2 regions of the Priestia sp. YIM B13491 genome follow, and region 1 is predicted to be linked to the other one. Evidence: riboswitches for the same ligand, from Rfam matches in the RefSeq annotation. Region 1 holds a riboswitch; the other holds the start of a gene.

Region 1 (4,167 bases):
ACGGCTATCGGTCCGTACTGCTGATAATATTCAATCGTGCTCCAGCTGCTTGCTCTAGAACAAATAATCACTCCATCAACTTGCTTTGTTTTTAGCATATGAAGCGCTTCTTCTTCTTTTTTCACATCATAGTTCGTCTGACAAATAACAAGCTGATACTGCTTTTCTAACGCTTGAGATGCCACTCCTTCTAAAAGCAGACTAAAATACGGATGATTAATAAAAGGCAAGACGACGGCAATCATATTTGTTTTCCCTTTTGATAAGTGAACGGCATTAATGTTTTGTTCATAATTAAGTTCGTGAATAACCTGCTCTACCAGCCGGCGTTTTTCTTCTTTTACATACGGATGATGATTTAGCACCCGGGATACAGTCGAAACAGATACACCAGCTTTTTTTGCGATATCTCGGATATTTGTCATGTTTTCACCTTTTTCTCTTGCGCTGAAACGCGTTTCATACTTTATTCTCATTATAAAGTGAAACAGCAAGAAGCTAAACCCGTTACCATCGTGTTTTTATTCATTTACGTAAGGAGGTCATTTCATGGGTATTTTATTATTCATTTTATTATGCGGGATTGAAATTGGAGGAGCGGCTTATGCACTTAAACAGAACGAGACGCTTTGGAAGGAGTTAGATGATGAAAAGCCGACTGATTTTTTTAAACAGTAAAAAACCCTTAAAAAGAACATTCTTTTTAAGGGTTTGATATTACGCAGCTTCTTTAGATGACTTTGACTTTTTATTTAAACGAGGAAATCCAATTACAATTGCAATGACCCCGCAAACCGCTGTTAACATTGGGTAGAATGTAAATGGAATAATCTCAATCGGTGAAACTTTAGCAAATCCTGCTGCGAGAAGCATTTGTGCGCCGTAAGGGATAAGCCCTTGAACGCTGCATGAAAACAAGTCAAGCAGACTGGCTGATTTACGATTATCAATTGAATATTTATCAGAGATTTCTTTTGCTAACGGACCTGCTGTAATAATTGAAATCGTGTTATTAGCCGTCGCTAAATTAGTTAAACTTACTAGTCCAGCGATGCTGAATTCGCCGCCTTTTTTTGTTTGAATACGTCGTGTTAATAAATTCAATAAGAACTGAATACCGCCGTTATAGCGAATAAGCTCAACCATTCCGCCGATTAGCAGAGATAAAATAATTAACTCTGACATTCCGCCAATACCTTCTGTCACAGTTTTAGCAAGAGAAGAAAGCGTGTAGCTTCCATCAGCTAATCCAATCACGCCGGCTAGCACAATTCCTCCGGTTAAAATACTTAATACGTTTGCACCAAATATGGCAGCAACCAGTACGCCGACATAAGGCAAGATTTTAAACCAGCTAAAATCTTTAATTTCTACTGATGACGTATTGCCTAGCGTCATTACAAGCAATAAAATTACCGTAACAATCGCTGCAGGAAGGACAATAAAAAAGTTTACTTTTAATTTATCTGACATATTTGTTTTTTGCGTACGAACTGCTGCAATGGTCGTATCAGAGATTACGGATAAATTATCTCCAAACATTGCACCACCAACAACGGCAGCAACTGCTAATGTAATGGATACATGCGCTTGCTCACTGATTCCTACAGCGATAGGCCCTAGCGCAGCGATTGTTCCCATTGACGTTCCCATCGAAATTGAAATGAATGCGCCAATAACAAAGATTCCGACTACCACTAAGCTTTGCGGAAGCACAGACAGAGCTAAGTTTACCGTTGAATCAACAGCTCCCATGCCTTTAGCAACTTGAGAAAAAGCACCTGCTAAAATAAAAATAAGCACCATAATAATGATATCAGGATGCCCTGCTCCTTTAGCAAAACGCTCCACTTTTACATTAAGTGAATCTTTACGATTCATAGCCAGGGCCACAATGGCTGCAATAATAATGGCTACTAATACAGGAAGCTTATAAAAATCTCCCGTTATAATTCCTGATCCGACAAACAGGACTAAAAAGACGCCCAGCGGTAACAGCGCCCAGCCGTTTCCTTTTTGTTGTTCCATTCTTAACACCTCTTGTTTACGTAATAAAAAAAGACCTCTTCTTATTGATAAGAAGAGGTCTCTTATTTGTATCATAAGATTACCCTTCTCATCTTCCAAACGAAACATCGTCTGCTGGATTTGGCACCGCACTGCGTACAGCCAGTTGCCGAGACATCATAGGGCCAGTCCCTCCGTCTCTCTTGATAAGAAGTTTATAGTTGTTTTAAAAATAGTCTTTCACTACTGTAATCTCTTTTTATTTAATTGTCAAATGCTATTTTAGAAAAATATATAGTGCGAAAATTCTCACATCAATTAGCTACGTCTCGTTTTAAAAACGCTGCCCAAGCTATGCCCATAAAGAAGACAAAATGGGCAACTAAGATGAAAATGGAAAATGGAATCGTCATGCCGTCAAACAGCGGCTTCATTCCGTCCATATACTGCACAAAGTTCGTGTTGGCAAATAATAAAAATTTCCCCCACCATAAACCTAGCTCTGATACCAGTCCTGTTACAGCTTTCGCGCCGATACTTACGACAATAGCTAGACTGGAAGCAAGCGCGCTGTTTCTAAATAAAGACGACAGCATGAATGCGAACGTCATCATCATAAACGTTTCCATATACGCACTGTCATACGTAAGCGTAATGTTTTTAAGCAGCTGTGCATCTCCTTCTAGACTGGTAAAGCCAAAGAACAATGCTCCCCATACAAATGAAAAAAGCAAATAGCTCAGTAAATAATATAAGCTAATTAAAACGAGAGTTAGGTACTTGGATGCTAAAATCGTTGAACGTCTAGCAGGGCGAATTAAAAGAAGTTTAATGGTACCTGCTTCAAACTCTTTTGCAACCATTGACCCTCCAACAGCAAGCGCGAAAAATTGAACGAGAATCAGCATACCTGAACTAAATGACAGGAAGTTCAAAATATTGTCTTCTGTTCCTGCACTGTTTGCTACTTTCTTCATTAAAAGAGCCATACAAAGAGTTAAAATGCCGATTGTAATAAACGTGATTTTTGTACTTCTTTTGTGAAACCATTTCATGTGTTCATTTTGAATTAGCTTAAGCATGGTGCTCTCCTTCCGTAACGGACATAAACGAATCTTCAAGCGTCTCATACACAGGGGTAATTTGGTAGACTAAAATATCGCTGTCCACTAATTTTTTATTCACAGCTGGAATTTGCTCTTTTACAATCGCCACGTGGATACTATGTGATCTCACCGTTACTTCAAATTGTTGTGATAAAAGATCCGCTGCTTTTTGCGCATCAGACACTTCAAATTCTACGTACATTCCTTGATCTTGACGATTTGGAGATAAATCTTGAACGGCTTTTAACTCACCGTTTTGAATAATGCCAACGCGATCACATAATGCTTCTACTTCTTTTAATAAGTGGCTCGCGATTAAAATTGAAATTCCTTCTTCCCTGCAAAGCGTTTGTAAATATGTACGAAATTCTCTCATTCCCGCTGGATCTAGACCATTGGTTGGCTCGTCTAGTAAAAGCAATGCAGGCTTATGTAAAATAGCTTGAGCTACTCCTAAACGCTGTCTCATCCCAAGAGAATACGTCTTCACTTTTGCATGAATGCTGTTTTCAAGCTTTACTAAAGCAATCACTTCATCCAAGCGTTCTGATGTGATCCCTTCATGCATATTCGCAAAGTGTTTTAAATTTTGATAGCCCGTCAGATAATCATAAAACTCAGGGTTCTCAATAATCGCGCCAATTGATTTCATAGCTGATGTAAACTGTTCCTTTAAAGGAAAGCCGTTAACGGTAATCGTTCCCTCTGTTTCTTTAATGAGTCCTACGACGGTACGAATTAGCGTTGTCTTTCCAGAACCGTTCGGACCAAGCAACCCGAAAATCTCACCGCGCTCAACCGATAAGGATACATCATGCAAAATGGTTTTCTTCCCAATTACTTTACTGACATGATCTACTTGTAGCACTGTTTCTGTCATCATGTACATCCTTTCTTTAATTAGCAATACGCCTTCTATTGTTTCTCTTTTTTAACTATTTGTCTACTATAACCTTATTTTTGGAAAAGCAGCCTATTCAAACCATTCGTATTATCCGCTTACATTTGATAAAATAAAACAAATCTTAGTTAGAGGAGGACTTCTACATAATGA
Region 2 (4,167 bases), on a different contig from region 1:
TGATGATTATTTATCTCACTATGAACTTGAAAAAATGCGTATACCACTGCAAAAATATATGAAATGGTTTTATAAACCTGTACAAAAAATATTCGCTCCCTCTGAAGTGACCAAACAGCAGCTAGAAGAACAAGGGTTTCACAACGTAGCTATTTGGTCGCGAGGAGTAAATCATAAATTATTTCATCCCCACTATGACCGCTTTGATATTCGTATTAAATATAATATTAAAAAGCCCTACATTTTAACGTATGTAGGAAGATTAGCTAAAGAAAAGAACGCTGATTTTTTAATAAAAATCGCACGATCTCTACCGGATCATATCCGGCATCAAATTCACTGGGTTATTGTAGGAGACGGCCCTTTAAAAGAACAAATGCAGCAGCAAGCATCTGAGCATATGACATTTACAGGCTTCCTTGAAGGTAAGCAACTTGCTCATATCTATTCATCATCTGATTTGTTTGTTTTTCCTTCAGAAACAGAAACCTTCGGAAATGTTGTACTGGAGTCTCTTGCTTCTGGAACTCCTGTAGTGGCAGCAAATGCAGGAGGAGTTAAACAGATGGTTCAGCACGGGCGAAACGGCTACCTTTGCAAACCTCACTCCTTAGAAGAATTCAGTTCGGCTATTACAGATTTACTCGATGATTTGCATCAGCGGCTTCACTTTGGCCATGCAGCGAGGCAATACGCTCTTACTCAATCATGGGACGCCATTTTTCAGCATTTGCTTTCAGAATATGAAGGTGTCGTAGAAAAATCTGCTGCAGGTATTCAATGGGCATAAAAAAAATCTCCGTTTTCACGGAGATTTTTTTATTATTTAGCTAAAGCTTGAGTTTTTAATGCTTCCGCTTTGTCTGTGAACTCCCAAGGAAGCTCCACATCCGTACGACCAAAGTGGCCGTAAGCTGCTGTTTGCTTATAAATTGGGCGACGTAAATCAAGCATTTTAATGATGCCTGCTGGACGTAGGTCAAAGTTTTTGCGTACTACGTCTACTAGTACTTCTTCAGAAACTTTTCCTGTACCGAATGTATCAATTGAAATAGATACTGGTTGTGCAACACCAATTGCATATGCTAGTTGTACTTCACATTTATCAGCAAGATCAGCTGCTACAATGTTTTTCGCAACATAACGAGCTGCATAAGCTGCTGAACGGTCTACTTTTGTTGCGTCCTTACCAGAGAATGCACCGCCGCCGTGACGAGCATATCCGCCGTAAGTATCAACGATAATTTTACGACCAGTTAAACCAGCATCTCCTTGAGGACCGCCGATTACGAAACGTCCTGTTGGGTTAATGAAATACTTTGTATTTTCATCAATTAACTCGTTTGGAACAACTGGATTAATAACATATTCTTTTAAGTTACGTTGAATTTGCTCTAACGTTACTTCTGGGTGATGCTGAGTTGAAATAACAATTGTATCGATGCGAACAGGTTTGTTGTTTTCATCATATTCAACTGTTACTTGTGTTTTACCATCCGGGCGAAGGTAAGGAAGAATTTCTTCTTTACGTACTTCTGTTAGACGGCGAGCAAGTTTATGAGCTAATGAAATTGGAAGAGGCATTAATTCTTTTGTTTCGTTACATGCATAACCAAACATTAACCCTTGGTCTCCAGCTCCGATTGCTTCGATTTCTTCATCTGACATTTGACCTTCACGTGCTTCTAACGCTTGGTCTACACCAGCAGCGATATCAGCTGACTGCTCGTCGATAGATGTTAATACTGCACAAGTTTCAGCATCAAAACCGTATTTTGCACGAGTATAGCCAATTCCTTTAATTGTTTCACGAACTGTTTTAGGAATATCCACGTAAGTAGAAGTTGTAATTTCACCACTTACTAAAACTAAACCAGTTGTTACGCTTGTTTCACAAGCAACACGAGCATTTGGATCCTTTGCTAGGATAGCATCAAGAATTGAGTCAGAAATTTGGTCACAAATTTTATCGGGATGTCCCTCTGTAACAGATTCTGACGTGAACAGACGACGTTGTGTTGACATCAGTTTTCCTCCTTATAAATACGATACATTGTGATACGGTACTCATTCCCTTATTTTCATTACACGTTAAAAAATATAAAAAAACCTTTCCTTGTATCGAGGAAAGGTATCAAATTCTACATAAGCCTTTCACTCTTATCGATCAAGGTTGTGCCCTTGCATCAGGTTAGCACCTTATCGTCTACACAAAAAAATGACGATGGTTGCTGGGTTTCATAGGGCCTGTCCCTCCACCAGCTCGGGATAAGAGAGTATCCGTTCAAGGACATATAATACATGAAAAAGCGCTTCACTGTCAACAACATTCAAATGGAAATCATCTCTTTATGTTTGAATCTGTTTTAATGTAACATACTCAAATTACGAAATAGTACACCTTATTAAGAATCATCACTAAGTTTAGTTAATAAGACAGATCAAAATGAGGCTTTCACTTAAAACAGCTTCACTTTTTTCGCTCCTAGCACATATACATGTGTCTGAAATAGGTATAACGTACATTTTTTTATAATACGCAAACATTTTTAGTTAAATAGTATAGAATAATTAAATAAATGTGTTATACTAATTATAAATTTCAAACATTAATGAATAAATAATAGCTAAAAAAGGAAGGTAGTGCACATGAGTACTGTTGATATGTCTATCGAATTAAATGGTTTGCTTCAATTAAAAACAACAAAACACCAATTATCTGTTCCACAACTTGTTGAAAAAATTCTAGCTCGACGCGAAGGAACGCTGACTTCTACAGGTGCTGTGTCAGTCGAAACCGGAAAATATACAGGTCGCTCTCCTTTAGATAAATTTATTGTAAGCGATGCTGTGTCTTCAAAAACGGTTGAATGGGGACCTGTCAATCAGCCAATTTCTGCTCAGCGATTCGATGCGCTATACAAAAAAGTCTTAACTCACTTAAAGAAGCAGGATGAACTTTTTGTTTTTAATGGATATGCTGGAGCTGATAAAAAGTATCAGTTACCAATTCAAGTAGTTAATGAATTTGCATGGCACAACCTATTCGCTCAGCAGTTATTCATTCGCCCTTCAGCCGAACAAAAAACAAATGATGATGTGAAGCCGTTTACAATTGTAGCAGCTCCAACGTTCAAAGCTGATCCTGAAACAGACGGGACGAACTCTGAAACCTTCATTATTCTTTCGTTAGAGCGACGTATTGTGCTAATTGGAGGAACTGAATACGCTGGTGAAATGAAAAAATCTATTTTCTCAGTGATGAACTTCTTGCTTCCTCAAAACAATATTCTATCCATGCACTGTTCTGCTAACGTAGGAGAAGAAGGTGACGTTGCATTATTCTTTGGTTTATCTGGAACGGGTAAAACAACGCTTTCTGCTGATGCAAACCGTCGTTTAATCGGAGATGACGAGCACGGTTGGTCAAGCTCTGGTGTATTTAATATTGAAGGAGGATGCTACGCGAAGTGCATTCAGCTTTCCGAAGAAAAAGAACCGCAAATTTTCAATGCAATTCGCTTCGGCGCCGTACTGGAAAATGTAGTGTTAAATCAAAATACGAAAGTAGCAGATTACAATGATAATAGTTTAACAGAGAATACTCGTGCCGCTTATTCAATTGACTCTATTGATAATACAGTATTACCAAGCGTTGCTGGGCACCCTACAGCTATTGTCTTTTTAACTGCCGATGCTTTCGGCGTCTTGCCTCCAATCAGCAAGCTTACAAAAGAACAAGCGATGTACCATTTTCTGAGCGGATACACTAGTAAGTTAGCTGGAACAGAGCGCGGCGTAACATCGCCACAGGCTACTTTCTCTACATGCTTTGGTGAGCCTTTCTTACCTCTTGCTCCAACAACTTATGCAGAAATGCTAGGAAAGAAAATCGATGAACATAATGTAAATGTCTACCTTGTAAATACTGGATGGACCGGCGGTGAATACGGCGTGGGAGAACGAATGAAGTTAAGTTACACTCGAGCTATGGTTCAAGCAGCCCTTGAAGGAGAACTAGCTAATACCGAAACAGTAACAGACGCTATTTTTGGTTTATCGATTCCAACTCATGTTCCGGGAGTTCCTGATGAAGTGCTTCAGCCTTCTAAAGCATGGAACGATGCAACAGCTTATAATCAAAAAGCAACTGAGCTTGCTGCTAAA

The links. A riboswitch is a leader RNA that binds a small molecule or an ion and turns the genes downstream of it on or off. The one in region 1 is predicted to bind S-adenosylmethionine.
Region 2: linked by a shared signal. The riboswitch ahead of metK (methionine adenosyltransferase) and the one ahead of ACFX4E_RS16835 (Na+/H+ antiporter NhaC family protein) in region 1 are both predicted to bind S-adenosylmethionine.

What each region holds. Positions count from the first base shown of each region.
Region 1 is NZ_JBHZOR010000004.1:363,502-367,668, reverse strand. Features, by position in the region: gene ACFX4E_RS16845 (LacI family DNA-binding transcriptional regulator) at 1-425, opposite strand, end outside; gene ACFX4E_RS16840 (hypothetical protein) at 550-678, shown strand; gene ACFX4E_RS16835 (Na+/H+ antiporter NhaC family protein) at 718-2,028, opposite strand; SAM riboswitch class I at 2,114-2,220, opposite strand; gene ACFX4E_RS16830 (ABC transporter permease) at 2,322-3,089, opposite strand; gene ACFX4E_RS16825 (ABC transporter ATP-binding protein) at 3,082-3,993, opposite strand; gene ACFX4E_RS16820 (YtoQ family protein) at 4,164-4,167, shown strand, end outside.
Region 2 is NZ_JBHZOR010000001.1:36,728-40,894, reverse strand. Features, by position in the region: gene ACFX4E_RS00205 (glycosyltransferase family 4 protein) at 1-790, shown strand, start outside; gene metK (methionine adenosyltransferase) at 823-2,025, opposite strand; SAM riboswitch class I at 2,158-2,275, opposite strand; gene pckA (phosphoenolpyruvate carboxykinase (ATP)) at 2,650-4,167, shown strand, end outside.